3 regions of the Paenibacillus sp. NPDC093718 genome follow, and region 3 is predicted to be linked to each of the others. Evidence: predicted binding sites of a transcription regulator. Region 3 holds the regulator's gene; each other region holds the start of a gene.

Region 1 (8,257 bases), on a different contig from region 3:
AATAACGAGAGCGGCATATCAAGGAGGCGAGCCCATGACCAAGCGGACGTATATCTCCCGTTTCCATTATGGACAAGAGGACATCTCAGAACTTGAAAACGCTTCATTAAAAGTGCTTCATATTTTTGAGAAAACCAAGCGGATGCTGAGCCAGTATGTGCCGGACTCCCTGTGGTTAGCTGCTTCTGGAACAAGCCCGGAACCTGCAGAAAACGTTAACCAAAACGGTACCAGTGCTTCAGTCATGTTTCAGAAATGGGTCAAAGCCCCCGGCGGATGGAAGTTCATTGGTTATGAAACCGATCGATTTCATGCTACCGGGCAGAATATGGGACGAACAGGGAGATTTCTGCAGATGATCATCTGGTCACTCTATGAGAAAATCGTGATGATGCATCCCTTCCTTGGCAGCGAGCCGTTTTTTGACGGGGAAGAGCTGGATGTAATCGCGAATTACTTTGTGCCGACGTATATCAGCGCCGTACCGTTGGTGGAGCAGGGAAAAGCCTTTAAGACCATACATGCCGGCATCGTTCTGTATCAGGAGCATATTCAGGCGCCTGCCGTCACCATGCAATCGGATGGTGGCTTATTAGAGGGGAACTGGATGACCGGGGTGAATCTGGACGCGAAGGGGTTTGCGGGTATTCGCCCTTATTTAAAAGTGCCAAGCGGCGAACGAGCCTATATGGAAGCCGATATTATATAGAGAGTTTTCTCATCATAACCTTGTTCCGACGCGGACAGGGTTATTTGGCATTTTTGTTTAAAATTTTAACGATTTATGTGAAATATATCACAAAAAATAATGCCGTCAGACGATATAATTTATGTGAAAGGAACGGAATACCACGATCTAGATAAACGTGTTGGGGAGGAATCAAACTTATGTCCAATATAAAGAGAGAAAAGTTAGTTGTCATTGGCAACGGTATTGCCGGGATTAGCACGGTCGAGCAAATCATTAAATTGGGTGGGAATTTTGACATCACCGTCATTGGACAGGAGCCTCATCCGAATTATAACCGCATTATGCTGTCGTATGTGTTGGAAGGCAGCAAAACCTTGGATGACATTGTATTGAATGATTGGAAATGGTACGAGGATAACCATATCACTTTGCACACGGGTGTCACCGTAACAGCCATTGATGGAGAGCGCAAGGTCGTGACAGCTGACAACGGATTGACGGTGCCTTATGACAAAGTAATGATAGCAACGGGCTCGAAGCCTTTTATCTTACCCGTACCGGGTAGTGACAAAGAAGGCGTTATCGGTTTCCGAAACATTGCCGATTGCAACCAGATGCTTCAAGCCGCTAAGGCGTACAAGAAAGCGGCAGTCATCGGCGGGGGGCTTCTGGGTCTGGAAGCTGCCAAGGGATTGGTCAGCCTCGGCATGGAGGTGACGGTGGTTCATCTCATGCAGGATTTGATGGAGAGCCAGTTGGATTCAATGGCATCCGGCATGCTGAAAAGGGAGCTTGAACAGCAGGGTATCAACTTCTTACTAGGCAAACAAACAACTGAAATATTGGGAGATACCAGAGTCACGGGACTCCGGTTCAAGGATGGGGATGAGCTTGAAGCCGACCTTGTGGTCATGGCAGTGGGCATCAGAGCGAACACCGCGATCGCCCAAGCGAGCGGAATCGAAGTGAACCGGGGAATCGTAGTTAATGATTATCTTCAAACTTCCTGGCCGGATGTGTATGCGGTTGGCGAATGCTGCGAGCATCGGGGCGTTTGCTACGGCCTGGTTGCGCCGTTGTTCGAACAGGGACAGGTACTGGCGAAGCATCTGTGCGGCGTGGAAGGCCAGCCTTACGAGGGAAGCATTGTATCAACGAAGCTGAAAATCAGCGGTGTTGATGTATTCTCTGCCGGCGAGTTCATGGAGCAAGCCGAACACGTGGTGATCACCGCGAAAGATGATTGGCGCAAGACTTATAAGAAAATATTAATTCGCGATAACATTATTGTCGGGGCGATATTGTTTGGAGATGTGAGCGATTCGGCAAGCCTTCAATCCATGATTCGGAAAAAGACAGCCATGACGGATGAGATTTACGATTCGATCATGGGCACGGATAGTGCAGGGACAGGAGGCGCCAAGGCATTTTCACTGGAAAAGATGCCCGACGATGAGATCGTATGCGGATGCAATGGCGTAACCAAAAAAGCCATCGTGGATGCCATTACTCTCCAAGGTCATACGACAGTGGATGAGATCAAAGCTTGCACAGGTGCTACCCGCTCGTGCGGCGGCTGTAAACCTGTCGTGGAGCAAATACTTCAGAGCGTATTGGGCGATGGCTTTAAGGCGGCAGGCAAACAAGGCATATGCCCATGCACGACACTCGATCGGGATGAAATCGTCGCGGAAATCCGTGAGAAGGGCCTTACCACGACGAAGGAAGTCATGCATGTTCTGAACTTCAGCAACCCGGAAGGCTGCTCGAAATGCCGCCCGGCCATTCATTATTATCTGGCCATGCTGAACCCGGTAACCCATCAGGAGGAGAGGGAATCCCGTTTTGTCAACGAACGGATGAACGCCAACATTCAGAAAGACGGCACTTATACGGTAGTCCCAAGAATGTACGGCGGCGTTACCACTCCGGAGGATTTGAAGAAAATCGCGGATGTATCGCTTAAATATAATGTGAAGGTTGTCAAGGTTACCGGCGGACAGCGTCTGGACCTCATCGGTGTTAAGAAGGAAGACTTACCGAGTGTCTGGGAAGAGCTCGATATGCCGTCGGGTTATGCATATGCCAAATCGCTGCGGACCGTGAAGACCTGTGTAGGATCCCAGTTCTGCCGTTTCGGTACGCAGGATTCGATGGGTATGGGGGCATTCCTCGAGGAGAAATTCGAAAGACTGGATTTTCCGGCGAAATTTAAAATGGCGGTCAACGGATGTCCGCGAAACTGTGCCGAGTCGTGCACGAAAGACATCGGGATTGTCGGCAATGACGGTGGATGGGAAATATTCGTTGGAGGCAACGGCGGCACGAAGGCACGTCTGGCTGATTCGTTCTGCAAAGTGAAAACGGATGAAGAGCTGATCGAAATCTGCGGAGCCCTGATGCAGTATTACCGTGAAACCGGTAAGTACCTGGAGAGAACATCGGAGTGGGTAGAGCGCTTGGGACTGGAACAAATCCGAGCGGTTATCCTGGACGATCCCAAGCAGCGTAAGGAACTGGTGGAGAGAATCGAGCTTGCCCTGCAGCAAGTTGAGGATCCTTGGAAGAAAGTGCTGAACGATGAGAAGCTGCGCAATACGTTATTCGAAGATGCAAGACCAGTGATCAGCAAATAGATGAGGGAGGAACCTACTTCCCTTTTGCCGCCTGAACATAGAGAGTTTGTCGCAGTATGGATGGGAATAGACAAGAGAAGTGGAGGCTGCATGTTATGGAAACCGAAAGATTTATTACGGTAGGGAATGAAAATGATTTTCTGTCACAGCTCGGAAGGGTGGTCCATCTCGGAGACCGGGAGATTGCCATCTTCCGGACTTCGGATCATCAATGGTTTGCGCTGGACAATCAAAGCCCGCATCCAAAAGGAGGGCCACTCTCGGAAGCCATCGTATCCGGGCACTACATCTACGATCCGTTATACGATTGGAAGATCGAGCTTTCAACCGGGCTCGTACAGGCTCCGGATCAAGGCCAGGTTCGTGTATATCGGATTCGCGCCGTGGACGGGAAGGTTGAGGTGGGTGTTTAAGGCCAGCTATCGCATATTAAACAGACGAAATCAAGGGGTGGTATCCCATGTTTAAAACGGATGTGGAAGCCGTAGTTAATGCCGCCGTCGGGAAAAAGGAGCAGATGAATCATAATCTGCTGCGCTATATGGTATCGGCTATGCTGGCCGGCGCGTATGTCGGCATTGGAATTGTATTGATCTTTAAACTGGGGGCGCCGCTCGCAGCTGCCGGTTCACCCTTCCAATCCCTCGTCATGGGAGCTGCATTCGGGATCGCGCTCACGTTGGTGGTGTTCGCAGGATCAGAGCTGTTTACCGGGAATCATATGTTTTTTACGATAAGCACATTATCCGGTCGAACGACAATGGGGGATACGCTGAAAAACTGGGTGCTCGTGTTTATCGGCAATCTGGCAGGGGCGATTCTGCTCAGCTATCTGGTGTATGCTTCCGGTCTGTTCAAAGACCTGCCGCCGGACCATCTCATCTTCACGGCTGCCGCCAAGAAAATGAATGATCCGTTTATGGAGCTGTTCTTCCGGGGTATCTTGTGTAACTGGCTTGTCTGTCTGGCCTTGTGGATGGGGATTCGGTCCAAAGGAGAAACGACAAAGCTGATCTTAATATGGTGGTGTCTGTTTGCTTTCATTGCGACAGGGTACGAGCATAGCGTAGCCAATATGACACTTCTGACGCTCGCAACGATATTACCGGGGCATCCCGAGACCATTTCCATAGGCGGATGGATCAGCAACATGGTGCCAGTCACGCTAGGGAACATTCTTGGCGGCGGATTGTTTGTGGGGATGGCTTATTGGTTTATCTCGTCGGGAAAAGGGAGCAAGCAAAAGGCTTTATAGGAGGATTCAAGAAAAGGAGCCCATAAAGGTTACTCACTTGATGACAGGCGAAAAGAAGCGGTCGACCAAACGGTTGACCGCTTCTTTCATTTGTCTAATTAAAGTGAGGGATCTGCACGGAACGTCTCCTAACAGAAAAAGAGGGCATCCTGTCAGATCTAATGTTCTTTTGGGATATCCGCTTTTTAGATATGCCATCGCTGGAGCAAACAGGAGGGCATTAGCATAAATAAGCTGTCCTCCTCAGTCATTGAACTGAACAGGACAGCTATGTGAATCTTGTCTTCCAATCCTTACCGATGTTCCACGAGGTCAATCGCACCGAGCACGATATGAGCCAGTCCGAAGCCGAGAATACCGGTTGCGGCAAGTTTATACTTGCTGCCAAGCAGAGCGGCACCCGAAGCAGAAACCACAGTTCCAAGAACAGCAGGAATCAAACCTTCACGCATGCTGAGCACTCCCTTTATTTTGGTTTGGAAAGACAAGGTTTATTGTAAGCAGATGACTATATATTATGCACAGAAGGGAGCAGGCCGATTAAATGCGGCAGATTTCGTTCGGACACAGCTCGCAATGGCAGATTTCCTGGAGCATCGGAAGATCTTTAATGACAATCATTCCGCCAGCATATTCGATAGCATCTTTTTTGCGCAGGTCGCTCAGCATCCGGTTCACGCTTTCGCGGGTCGCCCCAATCATGTTCGATAGATCGGTGTGGGTAATCTTCTTGTTGATGAGAATAGTATCATCCGCTTGATGTTGCCCGTAGGTATTGCTCAGCCGGATGAGTGTCGATGTTAAAGCGCCGGGCTTGCCGTACATCATGAGATCCCGGAATTTGGTCTGGGTGATGCGGTGGTGAATGCCCATCCACTTCATAAAATCAATGGCGAAGTCGCAGTGCTGACAGATCAGCAGTTCCAGATCCTTGTGCTCGATGACACCGACAACGCTATCCTCAAGAACCTCTGCCGAGAAACTGTGGTTATTGCTGAAGAATGGATCGGCTTGCCCGACCATGTCTCCTGGATGGTACATATATAGAATCAGCTCTTTGCCTTCATCAGTCGATTTAGTTAGTTTGATTCTTCCTTGTTTAACGTAGTACAGCTTGTCGGCGAAATCGCCTTCCCAGAACAAATGGGATCCTTCAGGGAGTACCCTTTCCTTCATGCTGACCAGCAGACGGTTGCGGTTTTGCTCCGAGAAGCACAGCGTGTTCCCTAAGTTTTCGATTTCCATTACATGGTCTACAGTATTCATGTTGGTATCCCCTAACATCCTAAAATTTGATCTGTTTAATCTTTAAATACATTATAACGTGAAAACATTCACTTTTGGGGGAGAATAAGAGGGAAATCGTGGCGAATTTTCAAACTTTGTGATCTCTTTCACTTGAAAGGAGGGGGAGAAAGGTGTAAATCACACAGAAAAGATAAATATTTATATTGTGAAATATTTCGCATGAAATTAGAGACAGCTGTGTTACGATCAAAGCGTAGAAAGAAACATGAATCATGGGAGGACGAGAGATATGGCTGTGAGCAAAGGAACGGTGGAAGTTAAAGGACAAACAGCATCGGAGTACATTCAGGGGCTGATTGACAAGGCAAATCGGGCCAAAGAAAAGTTTATGGAAATGAATCAGGAGCAAGTCGACGGGATTGTACAGGCCATGGCCATGGCAGGCCTTGAGAAGCACATGCAGCTGGCGAAAATGGCGGTCGAGGAAACGGGACGCGGCGTGTACGAAGACAAAATCATCAAAAACCTGTTTGCCACGGAGTATATCCACAACAGCATTAAATACGACAAAACCGTGGGTATCATCGAAGACAACGCCTATGACAGCTTTCAAAAAATAGCAGAACCGATCGGGATTATCATGGGGATCACACCGGTAACCAATCCGACCTCCACCACGATATTCAAGGCACTGATCTCCATTAAAACAAGAAACCCGATCATCTTCGGATTCCATCCATCCGCGCAGGCCTGCAGCCGGGAAGCCGCACTGATACTGCGGGATGCTGCCGTGAAGCAAGGTGCTCCTGCCGATTGCATCCAGTGGATCGAAGCTCCTTCCATGGATAAAACCAATGCACTGATGAATCATCCTGACGTTGCCTGCATTCTGGCTACAGGCGGTTCGGCGATGGTCAAAGCGGCATACAGCTGCGGCAAACCTGCCCTGGGCGTAGGACCAGGAAACGTGCCTTGCTTTATAGAGAAGAGCGCGGATTTGGATCAGGCGGTGAACGACTTGATTTTGTCCAAAACCTTTGATAACGGCATGATCTGCGCATCCGAGCAGGCTGTCATTATCGAGGAGCCTATCTATGATACCGTGAAGAAAAAAATGATTGCCAGCGGCTGTTATTTTGTCAACAAGGAAGAGCTGGCGAAACTGACAGCGCATGCGATGGTATCGGAAAAATGTGCGGTTAATCCGTCCATCGTTGGACAGCCGGCAGCTAAGATAGCCGAGGCTTGCGGATTCGAGGTACCGGAAAGCACCAAGATCCTGGTCGCCGAGCTGGAGGGAGTCGGACCTGCCTATCCGTTGTCTGCCGAGAAGCTGAGCCCGGTGCTGGCCTGCTATAAAGTGAAAGATGCGGAAGAAGGCATCACGCGCGCTGAAGAGATGGTTGCTTTTGGTGGCATGGGCCACTCGTCGGTAATCCATTCGCACAATGAGGACATCATCATGAAATTCTCGGATCGGATGAAAACCTGCCGTATCTTGGTGAATCAGCCATCTTCGCAAGGCGGTATCGGCGATATCTACAACACGAATCTGCCATCGCTGACGCTGGGTTGCGGTTCGTATGGACGTAATTCCACTTCGTCGAACGTAACGGCTGTCAATTTAATCAACGTGAAAAGGGTGAATCGAAGAACCGTGAATATGCAGTGGTTTAAAGTGCCGGACAAAATTTACTTTGAAAAAGGTTCGACGCAGTATCTTGCGAAAATGCCGGAAATCACCCGTGTCGCTATCGTTACCGACCCCATGATGGTGAAGCTGGGTTATGTGGAGCGGGTGGAGCACTACCTGCGTCAGCGCAGAGTGCCGGTAGCCATCGAAGTTTTCTCGGAGGTTGAGCCGGATCCTTCGACAACGACCGTAGAACGCGGAACGGAGATGCTTGCAAGATTCCAGCCGGACTGTATCATCGCCTTGGGCGGCGGATCGCCAATGGATGCAGCGAAAGCCATGTGGCTGTTCTATGAATATCCGGATACGGATTTTAACAATCTGAAGCAAAAATTCATGGATATCCGCAAGCGGGTCTATAAATATCCGAAGCTTGGACGGAAAGCGAAGTTCGTTGCCATTCCAACGACGTCGGGAACGGGCTCGGAAGTAACTTCGTTTGCCGTCATCACGGACAAAGGGCTGGGGAATACCAAGTATCCGCTGGCTGACTATGAGCTGACACCGGATGTGGCGATTATCGATCCGGAATTTGTATACACGCTGCCTAAAACGGCGGTAGCCGATACCGGCATGGACGTTCTGACACATGCAATTGAAGCCTACGTATCGGTGATGGCCAGCGATTATACGGATGGGCTTGCCATCAAGGCCATACAGCTGGTGTTCCAGTATCTTGAGCGGTCGGCGCTTACCGGCGACAAACTCGCCCGCGAAAAAATGCATAATGCATC
Region 2 (8,257 bases), on a different contig from region 3:
CAAGTAGGTCATTCCTTTCAAACCGAATACAATCCACAATCGCGGCATCGAAAAAAAGCCGCTTTCCCTTTCAATGTATCACGCATTGAAAAGGGATACAAACCATCTTTTAAATGATTTTCCATTATTCTGCTTATTAACCTATAAACTGAATCAAGTTTTTTTACAACGTGTAAGAAAGGGGGGTAGAACATATGAGCGGTCAACCCATAGATGTCGGCTTTTCGCCGGATCAGGTGACGGGTATCGTACTTGCAGGCGGGGCCTCCCGGAGAATGAGAAGAAACAAGGCGCTTCTGCCCATGCAGGGAATGAGTTTGATCGAGCGAACGGTCCAGGCGCTTGACGGGGTTAGCGGCCGCGTCATCCTATCCACCAATACCCCCGAGTCTTATCAATTTCTCGGATTGGAATGCGTTCCCGACCTTTATGTCGGGCAAGGCCCGATGGCGGGTCTTCATGCAGCGCTCAAGTCATCCCAAAGCACATGGAATATGGTCGCTGCGTGCGACATGCCCCATATCCATGAGCGTTTCCTTCGGGGATTGCTGAATCTGGCGAATCAGCAGCTCACAGCCGATGCTGTAATTCCTGTTGTAGAAGGCAGGGTGCATCCGCTGCTGGCGGCATATCGCAAAGAAATCGTAGAAGGCCTTGAACGCAGGCTGAACAAGGGACAACTTCGCATGGTGGAGTGGGTGCAGGAGCTGAATGCCGTCTTCGTGCACGAGGAGCAATTAGAGGCAATTACGGGTCTTGATCCGCGCAAAATTTTATTTAATATGAACACGCCTGGGGAATACGAGGCAGCAGCCGGCCTGATGAATGCGGACTTGCCTGAGGATAGATAGTAGATTTCTATAGCTGAATAAAGGTGTACAAAAGCACGACGAAACGGTATTCATCATAAAAAAATAACCCCGCCAGCTAAATGCTTGGCGGGGATTTTAATATCAACCATATGACTGCCTTCGGCTATTATACGCACAGCCGACGGTTTATCCGCCGATCTGTGACATACGCCGGACGGTGGGGGTATGGCTTTGCATTTTTTTCTCGAGCGCGAGCGCCATTTCATGATTCAACGGTTTGGAACCCAGCGCTTTGCGGAACAGGTTTGCCACCGCGGAAGGATCATCGACGACGCGGCGCACGTTAAATTCGTCGGACCAGTACAGGCAAGCCTTGATGTGGCCGTCAGCCGTCAGCCTGAGGCGGTTGCAGGAATCGCAGAAATGATCGCTGACCGGATGGATCAGACCGAAGGTTCCTGTAGCTCCAACCACCTTCATATTTCGTGAAGGTCCGTTGCCGGATGGCCCCTGCTCTTCCTGAATAGTCCAACCCGCCTCCTGGCACACTTCGGATACCCGGCTGAGCGGCAGATACGAATCTCGCCAGGCATCGGACGCTTGCCCGATCGGCATGTATTCAATAAAGCGGACATGTAGGGGACGATCGAGCGTCAGCGCGATAAAGTCGCGAATTTCGTCTTCGTTGAAGCCCTTCATTAGCACCATGTTCAGTTTGATGGGATCCAGGCCAGCTTCATAAGCGGCTTCAATGCCTTCCAGCACTTTACGCACTTGACCGCCGCGCGTAATGCGCGCGTAGCGATCCTCATGAAGCGAATCCAGACTGATGTTGATTCGGGTAAGTCCGGCTTCCTTAAGCAGGCGAGCTTTGGAGGGGAGCATGATCCCGTTGGTAGTCAGGGATATATCTTGAATTCCTTCAATGGAAGCAATCATATGGACCAAGGATTCCAGATCCTTGCGTACCAGCGGCTCGCCGCCGGTAAGGCGTACTTTGGAGACGCCCATGGGGGCAAGGACGCGCATGATCGCTGCGATCTCTTCATAACTCATAATCTGATCGGGTGGTTGGAATTCCATCCCTTCTTCCGGCATACAATAGACACAACGAAGATTGCATCGATCCGTCACTGAGATACGAATATAATCATGGACCCGACCGAAAGAATCTTTAAGCGGTTCGATCATGGAAATCCCCCTTTATAGCATGCATGGTCACATTGTAGCCATTCCCTGAACGGGAGTCAATGCACCGTTTGAGTCATGCCGGCAGGACAAGCTGCGGCAAAACGGCCATTCTTTTGTGAGAAGAATCACAGAAAACGCTTTCGGGATCCAGTATATTGAAGCTGTGGACAAAAGCTTTCTCCCCTTGAAAGCGAGTAGTGACATTCTAGATTTCCGAAAGTTTCCTGATTTTTCCGAAATTTTCGGAAATCATTTCAAACTGCTTTCATTAGACGTTCATCTAAGATATACTGTCAAGGATATCACATCCAACAAGAAAGGTTACCAATAGGAGGTTCGATATGGCGATATCACCTGTTCAAACTTTGGAGGTGCCTGACGTCTGTCACAGATGGCTTGAAAACCGGGGTACGGTCTACGAGCTGCTCATCGATTTTTTGGGCAATTGGCCCAGCTTGTCTATGATTGCGGAATGGAGCCGCGGAAGCGGAATTAGCAAGGCTGCGGAGTGTTCGAAGGCCGGTACGGACCTGATGACCTATTTATGTGGACGCTCACCTGAGGAATTGGTTCGGATTTGCGAATACGAAGGGGCGGAATACCGCCGATTGCTTCAGCAGTCCAAACAGCGTCAAGCGGCAAAGTCTCATTACACGAAGGATGGATGCGCTCAGGATTTAGCCGATTGTTATGCATCCGTCGGTGTTGCCTTTAATAAACTGCACGGGGAAGCGGACGATCATATAGCCATTGAACTGGAATTTATGACACTGCTTCATGACCGTATGCTGAACAATACGTATTGTGAACATAGCATGCTGCAATTGATGGAGGTTCAAGAGAAGTTTCTGGAGGAGCATCTGTTGTCATGGGTGCCATCCCTCTGCAAGGATCTAAAGGGCTCCACGGAAAGCCCGCTTTATCAGTCGGTATTCAGTCTGCTCGAGGAGTTCCTCGCACAGGATCTGAACATGCTGAAGACGTGGAAGCATTCCAGGGAAGCTGTGCTGGTACATTAGCGAGTCAGGACAATATCATAGTCATCCAAAAAAAAGCCCCAGCCTCCTAATGTAGGAAGCCGGGGCTTTGATGTTCTAATTAATCTTCGATTCTTTTCTTGCTGAACTTCATCAGGAACTCGTACACGATAGGTACCACCACGAGTGTGAGCAGCGTCGAGCTGATCAGACCGCCGATAACCGTGATGCCGAGTCCTTTCGAAATGATGCCTGCGCTGTTCTCCCAACCGAATACGAGTGGCAGGAGAGCGCCGATCGTTGCGAGTGCCGTCATTAGAATTGGACGAAGACGGGTAGCGCCGGCTTCAAGCAGGGCTTCGCGGGTACTCATGCCTTCGCGTTCCATATGGATCACGCGGTCGATCAATACAATCGCATTGGTCACGACGATACCGATCAGCATGAGTACGCCCATGAGTGCAGACACGTTCAATGTCTCGCCTGTAACAAGCAAGCCGATAATGGCTCCGATGACAATGAACGGCAGCGAGAACAGGATGGCGAACGGTGCGAGACCGCCACCGAATGTAACCACAAGCACAAAGTATACAATCGCGATGGCTGCCAGCATGGCGAGTCCAAGCTGTCCGAAGGTTTCGTTGATTTGCTCGGTAACGCCTCCGAACTGGACGGATACGCCGTCTGGAAGCTCAAGCTTGTTCACTTCAGTCTCCAGGTTGGTGGAGGCCGACCCAACATCGCTGGACAGGATATCGGCTGTGACGGTCACAACCATTTTCCCGTCGATGCGCATAATGGAGTCAGGAGTCGTTCCTTTTTCCACCTTGGCGACATCCTTGATCGGCACTTCGATACCGAGTGGAGAGGTGACGGTTTCGTTCTCAATTTCTTTGATGCTCTTATAGGTTTTGCTGTCCGTCTCAATGTAAACATTGTAAGTCTTGTCCTCAATTTTGACTTCGGTCAAGACCGGACGTTCCCGTACGGGAGACAGCTTCATTGCCAATTGTCCTGCGGTCAGGCCAAGGGAGCTCAGCTTCTCTTGGTCAGCAACCAGCGTATACTGCTCGAACGCTTCGGATAAGCTGGTTTCTGCATTCTCGAAGGTGGCTGTATCCTTGTTGGCAAGCTCTGCAATTTGATCAGCCACCGGCTTGATCTGCTCCAGAGAATCGCCAAAGACGTTAACCGTTAACTGGCTGCCGCCAAAGCCGCCGGCTGCCATGTCCATATTGGACCAGGTACCGTCCGGTACTTCCTTGGCAAGATCCTCGACAAGCGCTTTTTTGACATCTTCGAAGTTTTTCGTGTCCGGGTCATACATAATATAGAACAATCCGGAATTCGCTGATCCCATACCAAGCGGATTGCTTCCGCCGATGGAGTACTGCATCGTTTCGACTCCAGGTTGATCCAGAATCAATTTCTCCGCTTTTAATGCGCGTTCCTCCACATCCTCCAGCATCACGCCAGGCTCAGGAGAATAAGTCACCATGGCATATTTGTCTTCCTGTTCCGGAATGAAGCTAACGCCAAGGTACTTCGTCAGGAACAAGCTTCCTGCCAATAACGCGATGGCTGCCAGGAATGTAATGGCTTTGTGATTCAGCGTCCATTTCAGAATGGAACGATACCCGCGGGCCATTGCGCCCGGTTTCTCCGCATGATCATGTTTGTTCTTCAAGCCTTTGCGGAACAGGCTGTGCGCCATAGCGGGCACGAGCGTAATCGCCACGACCAGAGAAGCGAGCAGTGCGAAGACCATCGTCAATGCAAAAGGCATGAACAGCTCTCCGACCATACCGCTGACCAGGGTAAGCGGCAGGAATACCGCGATGGTTACGATAGTGGAGGACATGATCGGCACAAACATTTCACGTGTAGCGGCGCTGATGAGCTCACGGCCCGTTAATTTCTCGGTCGAGAGGGACATGCGCCGGTAGATATTCTCGATAACGACGATCGAGTCATCGACAACCCGGCCGATGGCAACGGTCATGGCACCGAGTGACATCATATTCAGGGTGATATCCATTTGTCTCAGACAGAGCACAGCAATCAGCAAGGACAATGGAATCGAAATAATCGATATAATCGTCGAACGGATGTTGCGCAGGAAGACCATTATGATCAGAACGGCGAACAATGCGCCGAATAATGCCTTGGAAAGCATCGTATGAACAGAGTCTTCAATCGGCTTGCCTTGGTCCAGCATGATCGTCAGATCCATGCCAGGATAGAGGCCTCTCAATTCTTCTGCCTTGTCTTTCACCTGATTGACAACGTCAACCGTATTGGCGTCGTTGGCTTTCACGATTTGGATACCGATCGATTCCTTCCCGTTGGTGCGGGAGATGGATTCCGAGGTTCCAATAACTTCAATTTTGGCAATCTCGCTGAGTTTTACGGTTGGAATGCCGGTTGGAACGGCAGGCGCACCGTTTGGTCCGCCTGCAGCAGCACCGGCTCCAGGAGCGCCTTGTTGGCCGGTCCCAGCTGCGTCACCGGAAGGCTGCTGCGATGGTTGTTGACCTGCCCCGGCATTCGGAGCGCCGGCCCCGGCAGCTGCATCTGCACCGCCGCCCGGAATAACCGGAATAGCGATATTTTTCAGGTCGTCAATGCCGATAATGCCGCCATCGATAGCAACGGCCTTCTGGGATTTGTCCATTTCGAACATGCCGAGCGGAACGTACAGCGCGGAACCCTGCACGATACCTTTGACGGTATCCTCCGTCAAGCCAAGCTCGTTCAGTTTGTCCTGATTAAACTTAAGCTGTACCTCGTTCACGAATTGTCCGGCTACCTGGATGGAAGCAACGCCGTCCAAATCCTCCAGCTCCGGAACGATGTCATTCTCTGTGATGCGTGTCAATTCATCCAATGCCATGTTGTCTTTGTTCGCAATACTTAGGGAGACAACCGGCATGGAACTCATGCTGAATTTGGATATGGTAGGTTTCTGAGCGTCATCAGGCAGCTTTACCTCGTTAATGGCTTCACGAACAGCAGCTGTAGCGTTGTCCAGATCACTACCATAATCAAACTCAACCATGACATTGGCTGCATTCTCCATGGAGGTGGAGGTTACGGTTTTGACGCCGTCAATATTGCGAAGTCTCGTCTCAAGCGGTTTGGTGACATCCTCCACAACCCCTTCAGGGGCTGCGCCCGGATAGATCGCGGTGACACTTAAGAATGGGACATTAATATCCGGAATGGTTTCCTGCTTCATCGTCAGTCCGCTGTATAACCCACCGAAGCTGACGATGATGGTCAGCAGCCAGATCGCAAACTTGTTGCGCAGCGAGAAATTGATAATTCCTTTCATTAGGCGATTCTCTCTCCTCTCCAAAACTCTATGTCTCTAACTTGTACTAATTTCCCTGCATCATTCCACCGGGTGTCAGATAGCTTTCGAGCACGGTAACAATGGTGCCCTTCAGCTCCGTAAACAAGGCTTCAAGTTCCTCGATCTCCTCCAAGTTAGCAAGCATTCCTTTCAGAACGGCCCGGCTGGGCTGGAGGGCAAGCAGTTCCTTCTCCATAATATGGAGGGACTCCATTGCATCTTCCCGGACATCCGTCTCTACCTGAATCTTCTTTAGTTCATTCTTCATCGCCTTAATGACGATGAGCGGGTGACGAGTTGTACGAATGTCGGTTTGGCATAATTGGCCCAATTGCCCCACCGCCTCCATCGGGATCAGGGGCTCGGGCCGTCTGCGCAGAATACTTTCCACAATATCATCGAGCAGCTGAATCTGGTGATCAGCGGTGATTCCCACATTCAAATGGAACCCGGGCATGAACAGGAAGCGGATATACGAACCCAGCATACTGCCCATAAACATGCCGATTTCCAATGTGTATGGCTCTACTTCGGGCCCATAAATGGATTTCAGCTTATTGTTAAACCACTGCAATGCAGCCAGCATTTCCTGCCGCATGTTTTCCTTGTCAAAGGGCGGTTTCCCCGGCATCTGATCATGGAACTGCTTCAGGAGAAATTCCCGGATCTCCAGAAAATGGATCAGAAGCACTTCCGTCTGCTTGCGCAGCTGCTCCTTGGGCGCGAGAAGCGGATCGTGGTCGACCCGGAGAATCTCATCTTTAATCCGGCTTGCGATATGCTCGTAAATGCTCTTTTCCAGTTCCTCTTTGGACTTGAAATGAAGATAGAGGCTGCCTTTCGACATCCCGCATACTTCGGCGATTTCCTGCATGGAGGTAACCGAAGAGCCCTTCGCGGAAAACAGCTGCATCGCAGTGATGAGAATTTGCTGTCGTTTTTCTGCCGTTTTATCAGCCAATCAATAGCTCACCTCGCTTGAGAACTTTTCGGTTCTTGGATTGACCATGAGGTCAATAATTATTATATATGAAAAAGAACGACCGTTTCAACTTTACTACGGTCGTCCTTTACGTTAGGTTCTGAAAACTTATGAAATTTTACAAAAGTAATTAACTGATCAATTTCAGGCCGACGGCCGAGCACAGGATCATGGCTATAAACAGAACCCGCCGCCATTCCTTCGGTTCACCGAACAGGAGCATCCCTGTGATGGCGCCGCCCACCGTCCCGATTCCCGTCCAAATTGCGTAAGCGGTCCCCATAGGCAGTACGGTCATGGCGTAGGAGAGGAGGGTGAAGCTGGCGGCAAAAGATAAGGTCAAAATCAGTACATATTGCCATCCCTTGCGCTCCGACACGCCTTTGATGCCGATGACGCCGCCGATTTCGAATAATCCGGCAAATACAAGAGCAATCCAAGCCATTACTTACTCACCTCCGGTTCCGCATGATCAGCCGTAACCAGCTTCAGGCCGATCACACCTGCCAGCAGCACGCAGATCAGAAGCACCTTGAGCAGTTTAAACGGTTCTCCGAAGAACAGCATTTCTGAAGCGACCGTTCCGGCTGTGCCGATTCCCGTGAATACGGCATATACCGTTCCGACCGGCAGCCGTTTGGCTGCCGCGATAATAAGATAGAAGCTGACTGCAATGGCGGCTACGGTTCCAAGCCACTCCCAGATGTTGGAGGAATGCTTCAAACCCATAACCCATATGATTTCAACCAATCCGCCAAGCAGCACATAAATCCAGTTGCGATTCATTATGATGTCACTCCTTTTATGAAAACAACAGTAACCCTTAACGGTTACCGATTCCTATTCTTCTTAAGCCTCTTTATCATGCGTAGAACAGGAAACTTTAACTCTTCTGGTTAAATCCTGGTTTCGTTACACCTAACCAATACACAGGCCATGA
Region 3 (8,257 bases):
ATGGTGTTACCGTCTTGAAAACGATAAAACCGATAACCGCGCTGACCGTTGTGTTCATACTGCAGCTGCCAGGCATACTCGCCCTCATACATTCCAGGCAGCAACCGCTTAATTTCTACGCCAGGCAATTCGTTATAAATCTGATCCCGCATCTGGGCTTCCGACATCCCCGTATTCAACAAAACGGATTGGACAGCGTCGGCACCTTCAACAGGTACGTTGTCATCCGTAAATTTTACCCATACCATACGATCTTGATTGTCTTGATCCTTCCCGCTTATCACCCAATAGTTATTATCCTCGCCCCACACCGATTTATAGGTTTTCCCGGACGTAACCAATTGGCCATGCTGTTTGGCGGCAGCAATTGCCATTCTTTCTTCATTCCATGTATCTTTCATAACATATGAATAATAGAGCTGTAAACCAAGCAGTAACAGCAGCACGCCGGATACACTCAGCAATATCCACTTCGTTTTTTTCTTCAAATCCGTCTTCCTCGCTCCCCTTGATTATTCCCTAGAGGGTTGTAAGACGCTCAAAGGCACGCTGCGCTTCCCGGCGGATACGTTCCTCATCGAGAGTAAGACTCGCGCCATTCTTCACGACCTGCTTGCCGTCAACCCATACATGCTCAACATCCTTCGCACTGGCGGAGTAGATAGCATGAGAAATGTAATCCGTCTTCGGAAGGAAGTGCGCCTGATCCGTGTTCAATGCGATCATATCTGCCTTCATACCTACCGCAAGCGTACCAATATCCGTAAGGAAGGCTGACTTGGCTCCATATTCTGTACCCATCCGAAGCGCTTCGGATGCTGGAATCGCGGTTGGATCCCCGCTCACTCCTTTATGGATCAGTGCGGCCAGCCGCATCTCTTCAAACATATCCAGATTATTATTGCTGGCAGGTCCATCGGTACCCAAAGACACGGTGACCCCGGCTTTCAGCAGTGCAGGCACGCGAGCGATGCCGCTGGCAAGCTTCAAATTGCTGCCTGGATTATGCGAAACCATCACTTGATGTTTGGCCAGAATTTCGATTTCTTCATCGGTCAGATGAACGGCATGCGCAAGCAGCGTTGGACGGGAGAACATGCCAAGCTTCTCTAGATGCGCAACAGGCCGAAGTCCGTAGTCATTTACATTCTGAGCGACTTCCGTTTCCGTTTCGGACATATGCGTATGCAAAGGCAGATTCAAATCATGTGACGCCTGCACGAATTTTTCGATGAAATCCGGCGGGCACGTATAGGGTGCATGCGGTGAGATCATCGTCGTAATTCTACCGTCAGCCTTGCCATGCCAGTCTTTCGCGAATGCAACCGCCTCATCCAGCTTCTGCTGCTGCACCTCAGGCGGACATAATCCGATGACACCGCGTGTCAGAACGCCGCGCATTCCGGAGTCCTGCACAACCTTCGCAACCTGATCCATATGATCATACATATCCACAAATGTCGTGGTTCCGCCTTTGATCATCTCCAGCACGGAGAGTGAGGTTCCCCAGTATACATCGTCGGCCGTGAATTTGGCTTCCATTGGCCACATCTTTTCCTGAAGCCATACCTGTAGTGCCAGATCGTCGCCATACCCGCGAAGTAGCGACATGGCCGCATGACCGTGCGTGTTCACCAATCCAGGCAGGAAAAACAGATGGGTTCCGTCGATGATTTCTGTTCCCTCTTGGACAGTCGGCTCTTCTTCACCCAGGTAGGTGATCCGGTCATTCTCCACGACCATATATCCGCGTAACACGGATTTTCCTTCCTCTAGTACCGCAAACGTTCCGTTTTTAACCATCCACTTCGTTGTCGTCATGTGCTGCATCCTCCTTGCCGTTATCCAAATAATAGGCCAAACTCTGCAAATCCGTAGTAAAATCAGCCGTATGAATCCGGATATGGGATGGAGCTTTCAGGATGGTCGGCGCAAAATTCAGGATAGCCTCGATGCCTGCCGCGATAAGCTGATTCGCTACATTCTGCGCCTCAAAATCCGGAACGGTGATAATTCCGATACGAATGCCGTACTCATGAACCGTCTTCTCCAGTTCCTCCATCGGCTGTACGACCAAATTGTTAATTTTCATACCAACTTTGGGAGAATACGAATCGAAAACCGCCACAATCTTCATATTGTCCTTTAGAAATGCATTGTAATTCGATAATGCATGTCCAAGATTACCGGCCCCAATCAATGCGACATTGATCTTCTGGTCCAGCTTTAGAATCTGGCGAATTTTCTCGATCAGATAAGATACGTCATATCCGATCCCTTTCCGTCCAAAATCACCGAAATACGCTAGGTCCTTACGAATTTGAGCAGGATTGAGGTCCAGTTTCTGTCCCAATTCCTGGGAGGAAACCGTGGAGACCTCCCTTTTCTGAAGCTCATTCAAATAGCGCAAGTATACAGGTAATCTGCGGACCACGGCTTCCGAAATTTTTTCCGATTTCATGCATGCTCCCCCTAATAATAGGTTAATAACTACATTTGTTTGTGCTCGTTCATGGTTTCACTTTATTCAGCTTGATTCCCTATGCCTGCCTCTGCCTGCAGCCATTCCGAAATTCGGGGAACGATTCCCTCTGTCGGCATGTGCTCCATCTTCGGTCCCGGCAAGGAATATAAAAAATACTTCCCATAATAGGATTCAATGACCCGAGTATCGTAGACGATGACAATCCCCTTATCCTGCGCGGTCCGTACCAATCGACCAAATCCCTGTTTGAAGCGGATGACCGCTTGCGGGACCGATAGCTTCATGAACGGGTTCTTCTTCTGCTGCTGCAGCAATTCGCTCTTGGCTTCGACCAATGGGTGGTTCGGCGGCTGGAACGGCAGCCGGACGATGGCAAGGCAAGTGAGTGCCTCACCGGGTATATCTACCCCTTCCCAGAAGGAGCTGGTACCCAGCAGGACCGAAGCGCTGCTATCCTGGAATCTCCGGATTAACTTGGTTCGGCTGGTTCCGTCCATCCCTTGTCCCAGTACCGTAATATCGCTGGATGCCAGCGCCTCCTTCAAGGGCTCATGCACCTGACGGAGCATGCGGTACGAGGTGAACAGGACAAGCATGCGACCATGTGTCGCGATTGCCGTATCAGCCAATGATTGCACAAGTGTATTCACAAAGAGCGCATCCCCGACCGAGCCCTTCACGCTCGGAAAATCGCGCGGCACAACAAGGAGTGCCTGCTCCCTGTAATTAAACGGGGACGGCAGCAGAACTGTGTTCAGGTTGCCGCTATCTGCCGCTTCCTGAAGACCCAAGTTCTCGATCATGAACTGAAACGATTTGTCCACAGACAAGGTCGCCGATGTCAGGATCACGCTTTGTTTCTTGTCAAAAAACAATTCCTTTAAGTGGGTGCTGACGTCGACAGGCACCGCGTAAAGCTGCAGCGATTTGCCGCGGAAGTTGCCGTTGGCCTCCATCCAGTACACCGTACCTTCATCATTCAGGGCCATGAAGGACCTCAGGTCCTCACGGTGTGCGGCCAGGTCCTTAAACAGACCCGATAGGTCTGTCAACAGACTGTCCGCGCTGTAGTCGTCCAAATCTTCCTTCATTTCGGCGATCAGCTTGTCACCCTTGCGTACGACATCGCCCAGCGTCAGATGAATTTGATGCTCCAGCTCGGCAAGCGAATCCCAATCCTTCGGCTTCTTCAGAGGCGATAACCGAAGCGAGAATTGACCGGCATCCCCCGGGGTCGCATCTCCGCGTTCCGGAAGTAGTCCGAACAATTGATCGCTGAGCCTGTCCCAGTTCTCTTTGGCGGTGATCAGGTCCGGATAGATCCGATCGATGATGGAAGACCACTCGACAGCCTTTTCATGCGATGATGCTTGCAGCAGCTGGCGAAGAGCCGGAAGCTGACCGCTGCGGCTGTCTTTGTACATACGGGTCAACGTGTGGACAACCGAAAAATATTTCATCTGCAAGCCAAGGTGCTTGCCAGCGACGTCCTCCAAATGATGCGCTTCATCGATGACGAGACGCTCATAACTCGGAAGCAGCTGGTGATTCGCTTTCACGTCGGTGAACAGCTTCGAATGATTCGTAATGACAACATCCGCGATGCCCGCTTCATGTTTGGCCCTGTGATAATAGCATTTGCGGAACCATGGGCAGGCACGGCCCAGGCAGGAATCCGAATCACTGGAAATGGTCTCCCAGAAATCCCCTCCGCGACCGCCAAGGTTCAGCTCCTCATCATCCCCGTTCTCCGTCTGGGTCAGCCAGACCAGCATCTGCGCCGCGGTGATCACATCTTCCTTCGGGGAATGAAAATCTCTTCTATTTATTTTATGTTCAAATTTTCTCAAACACAAATAATGGCCTCTTCCTTTGAAAATAGCCGCTTTAAAAGGAAAAGGAACAACCTGGGTGAGCAGGGGAATATCCCGGTCACGCAGCTGTTCTTGAAGGTTGATCGTATGCGTGCTCACCATAACCTTCTGTTCCTGCTTCACGCTTTGATAAATCGACGGCAGCAAATACCCGAGGGATTTGCCTGTTCCCGTGCCGGCTTCGATCAATAAATGTTTATTCTCATCGAGTGCCTGCATCACTTCCTGAAACATCATGTCCTGGGCATCCCTGCTCTCGTAATGAGGCAGCGTTTCCTTTAGACGTTCACGGACATCATTCATGTATTGCTCAAAGCTTACATCAGCCAAGGGATTAGGCTCCGACTCATCCCGGACAGGCGCAATATCGTTCCAATCGTCAACTGCCATGGCAAATTGACGATAGTACGTATGGGTGTCCCCGGCTTGTACAGCCTGGAGCTCCCTGTCAGCACGGATGCCGTCAAAGAACCAGGCCAAATCGCTGTCCTCGTCGGCAAACAGGTCGCTTAAACGCTGCACGGTAAGCAGAGGAAGCTCATCAATCTCCTCCAGGCATTTCAGCAGCGCATAGGCTGTGGCAAGCGCATCGCTGTCCGCCTGATGCGGACGGTCATGCTCCAGGCCGAAATGAGAGGACACCATCCCGAGCTGATAAGAAGGCAGCGAGGGAAAACATATTTTTAAGAAGTGCATCGTATCTAGAATTCGGCCGCTGAACGGTAAATAACCGCAGCGATCGAGTGCATTTTGCAAAAAGTTAAAATCAAAAGCGACATTATGCCCAACCAATACGACATCGTCGAGCATGGGCACGAGTTCCATCATCATTTCTTCCAATGACGGAGCATCCGCTACATCACTGTCGGAAATGCCGGTCAAACCGGTAATAAAAGGAGGGATCGGAATCCCGGGATTGACATAGGTGCCGTATACGCGGGAGATGCTTCGATCCTCTTCGATGATGGCCAGTCCAACCTGAATGATCTCATCTGCTGACTGGTTGCCCGTGGTTTCAAAATCCAATACGGCAAATTTCATTTCGATAAAATCCCTTTCCTCCAGACTAATTAACAGCATACCAGAAGTTGCGGGTTTTGAACATTCCGGGTAAAAAATCCCCGCTCTCCTCCACCGCTCCATACGGCAAAAAGCGATACCAAAGTCTCAAGGATGAGCTCTGGCATCGCTTCTTGTTTGGGCTTGATTTCTACAGCAAAGAGATCAATTGGCTGCCGTACTGGAGCTCACCGCGATTCTGCTTGCAGACCTCCAGATTGATAATGGGGTCAGGAAGCGTCGGGTCGCTGTGAATCGCCAGTGCGAAATGCTCCTCGGCCTTCCCTTGTTGTCCATTTAACACCTCGATGCATCCAAGCGCATTATAAATCATCGCCCGCATCTTCTTGTTGTCTGCCAGGGGCAGGATGGACACCAACACATCGGATGCTGGTATGGTTTGCCCCAAATAAAGATGGGACATCGCAATATACAGCTTGATCAGAAGGCTATCCGGAAATACCGTGGCGGCCGCCTCAAACTGCTGTATGGCCGGCTGGAACATCAACAACTTGTAATAACCTTGACCGCGAATGAATGCATCAAGCTGCAATTCAGGCGCTTCGGTCGGCGGAAAAACCGGAGGTGAGGCGGCACTCTCGCGGAAGATGGCCATCTTCTCTTCAAAATGGAGCCATTCCTCGATAATGCCCTCGCTCATGCTTTTGAGCATGTTCCAGTTTTGTACCAGCGCCTGTTTTTGGGGACCTTGAGCAGAAGGGTAATGCTTCACGATTTCATCTAACATGTTGTTCATTTCAGCGAATACATGTTGAAACATAGCTGCATCCCACCCTTAGCGGAAAAATGAGATCAGTGCGTCGACCTGAACTCATTTTCTGTAGAAGACGGTCTTTTCATCCCTTTAGGGTTCCGACACATTTTGGTTCTTAGGAGTCCTCTTAGAGAACCGCGGCGTGAACCTCACGGTATTCCGTGTTAACCGGCTTATTCAATTCGTCAACGATCACGACCGTTGGGGTGTGATTGTCGTATTCCTCTTTGGACATCATGGCGTAAGAAATGATGATGACGTTGTCGCCAGGCTGTACAAGCCTTGCAGCTGCCCCATTCAGGCAAATCACGCCGCTGCCGCGTTCGCCTTTGATCACGTACGTTTCCAAACGGGCGCCATTGTTATTGTTCACGATTTGAACTTTTTCATTCTCCAGAAGGTCTGCAGCCTCCATTAGATCCTCATCAATGGTAATGCTGCCCACATAGTTCAGATTGGCTTCCGTCACAGTTGCGCGGTGGATTTTGGATTTCATCATTGTTCTAAACATGGGATCCCCCTACTTTTGGTTGAAGTAACGCATTGTCAATGAGACGGGTGCGGCCAAATCGTACGGCCAGCGCCATAATGATGGTTCTGCCTTCATCCGCAATGCGATATGAATCTTCCACAGGAACAAGTTCCGGGAAAGTGAGCAATTCTGCATAATCAATATCTGCGAGCGGGGACCGGGATATATAATCTCGAAGAAGCGTATGGATTTCTCCTGCCGTCGTCGCTTGTCCCTGCCGGATTGCCTCCTGAGCAGCCCGCAACGAGCCCGACAGCACAAGTGCCTGTTCCCGCTCTTCCGGCTTCAAATAGACGTTGCGCGAGCTTAGAGCAAGGCCGTCAGATTCGCGGATGATCGGACAAGGCACGATGGTCACATCCATGTTCAAGTCCTGTACCATTTGCTCAATCACGGCCACCTGCTGGGCATCCTTCATTCCGAAGAAAGCATAGTCAGGTTTTACGATATTAAACAATTTATTAACAACCGTGGTGACACCGTCAAAATGTCCGGGACGGGATGCCCCGCACAACAATGACGTAATTTCCGATACGGCAATCTTGGTTTTGGTCGGCTGGGGATACATTTCCTGAACTGTGGGAATAAAAACCACATTCACCCCTTCGGATTCCGCCAACGCCAGATCGCGTGCCTCATCCCGAGGATAGGTCTCATAATCCTCACCCGGTCCGAATTGAATCGGATTGACAAAGATACTGACGACCACCGTACCTGCCATTTCCCGCGCCTTGCGCATCAGGCTGGCGTGCCCTTCATGCAAATAACCCATCGTAGGCACAAGTCCTACCGGACCACTGCCTGATTCCCGGCGGTCCTTAAGTTCTAATCTTAATTCCGCAATGGTGCGAATCACTTTCATGATGTTGTGCCTACCTTTTCCTTTTGGCTTCCATATAATGTGGTTGTCGTTTCGGAACCTGCATGATTCTCGGTCTTGAAGACATGCTCCTCGGCCGGGAATGAGCGGTCTTTCACTTCCTTCACGTACTGCGTGATGCCTTCACGGATGATGGAGCCGACATCGGCGTAGGTTTTTACGAAACGTTTGTCCCGATAGGGGGACGCGTACTTCAATATATCATGAAATACCAGCACCTGACCGTCGCAGTAACGACCGGCTCCGATGCCAATCGTCGGTATACTCAGCGCTTTGGATATTTCCGCTGCTGCCTCTTCCGTTACCAACTCCAATACAATGGCAAATGCTCCAGCCGCTTCAAGTGCTTTCGCATCATTCATGAGCCGCTGCGCGTCTTGGGCATCCTTGCCCTGTATGCGGTAGCCGCCAATCTGATTCACCGACTGAGGCGTCAGCCCGATATGACCCAGCACCGGTACGCCGGACTGTACAATCCGTTTCACGGTGCCGGCGATTTCTTCGCCGCCCTCCATTTTCACGGCATGCGCATGGCCTTCCTGCATCAATCTCCGCACCCCGCGGAGACTTTCATCAATATCTCCGTGGTAGGTCATAAACGGCATATCCGCTACGATGAACGTTTCTTCCGCTCCACGAGCGACTGCACGGG

What was found. The regulator Rex, encoded in region 3, represses fermentation and respiration genes when NADH is low (regulators of the CRP and FNR family bind a similar motif). The targets are predictions, from matches to a motif close to TTGTGAAATATTTCACAA.
Region 1: a site for Rex is predicted at 6,034-6,051, ahead of adhE (bifunctional acetaldehyde-CoA/alcohol dehydrogenase). Genes of this name have one in related genera too.
Region 2: a site for Rex is predicted at 2,117-2,134, ahead of ACQKPA_RS13750 (TorD/DmsD family molecular chaperone). Genes of this name have one in related genera too.

The regions. Positions count from the first base shown of each region.
Region 1 is NZ_JBNNUS010000006.1:363,186-371,442, forward strand. It holds gene ACQKPA_RS20010 (hypothetical protein) at 35-709, shown strand; gene nirB (nitrite reductase large subunit NirB) at 889-3,327, shown strand; gene nirD (nitrite reductase small subunit NirD) at 3,423-3,740, shown strand; gene ACQKPA_RS20025 (formate/nitrite transporter family protein) at 3,788-4,582, shown strand; gene ACQKPA_RS20030 (asparagine synthase) at 4,876-5,034, opposite strand; gene ACQKPA_RS20035 (Crp/Fnr family transcriptional regulator) at 5,123-5,848, opposite strand; gene adhE (bifunctional acetaldehyde-CoA/alcohol dehydrogenase) at 6,120-8,257, shown strand, end outside.
Region 2 is NZ_JBNNUS010000004.1:178,232-186,488, reverse strand. It holds gene ACQKPA_RS13765 (MFS transporter) at 1-48, opposite strand, end outside; gene mobA (molybdenum cofactor guanylyltransferase) at 195-851, shown strand; gene moaA (GTP 3',8-cyclase MoaA) at 999-2,003, opposite strand; gene ACQKPA_RS13750 (TorD/DmsD family molecular chaperone) at 2,345-3,022, shown strand; gene ACQKPA_RS13745 (efflux RND transporter permease subunit) at 3,102-6,314, opposite strand; gene ACQKPA_RS13740 (TetR/AcrR family transcriptional regulator) at 6,361-7,296, opposite strand; gene ACQKPA_RS13735 (DMT family transporter) at 7,448-7,762, opposite strand; gene ACQKPA_RS13730 (DMT family transporter) at 7,762-8,103, opposite strand; gene ACQKPA_RS13725 (TetR/AcrR family transcriptional regulator) at 8,201-8,257, opposite strand, start outside.
Region 3 is NZ_JBNNUS010000002.1:852,204-860,460, forward strand. It holds gene ACQKPA_RS09655 (DUF5590 domain-containing protein) at 1-488, opposite strand, end outside; gene ACQKPA_RS09660 (amidohydrolase) at 520-1,821, opposite strand; gene ACQKPA_RS09665 (redox-sensing transcriptional repressor Rex) at 1,796-2,461, opposite strand; gene dinG (ATP-dependent DNA helicase DinG) at 2,524-5,400, opposite strand; gene ACQKPA_RS09675 (hypothetical protein) at 5,570-6,199, opposite strand; gene panD (aspartate 1-decarboxylase) at 6,321-6,704, opposite strand; gene panC (pantoate--beta-alanine ligase) at 6,697-7,587, opposite strand; gene panB (3-methyl-2-oxobutanoate hydroxymethyltransferase) at 7,584-8,257, opposite strand, start outside.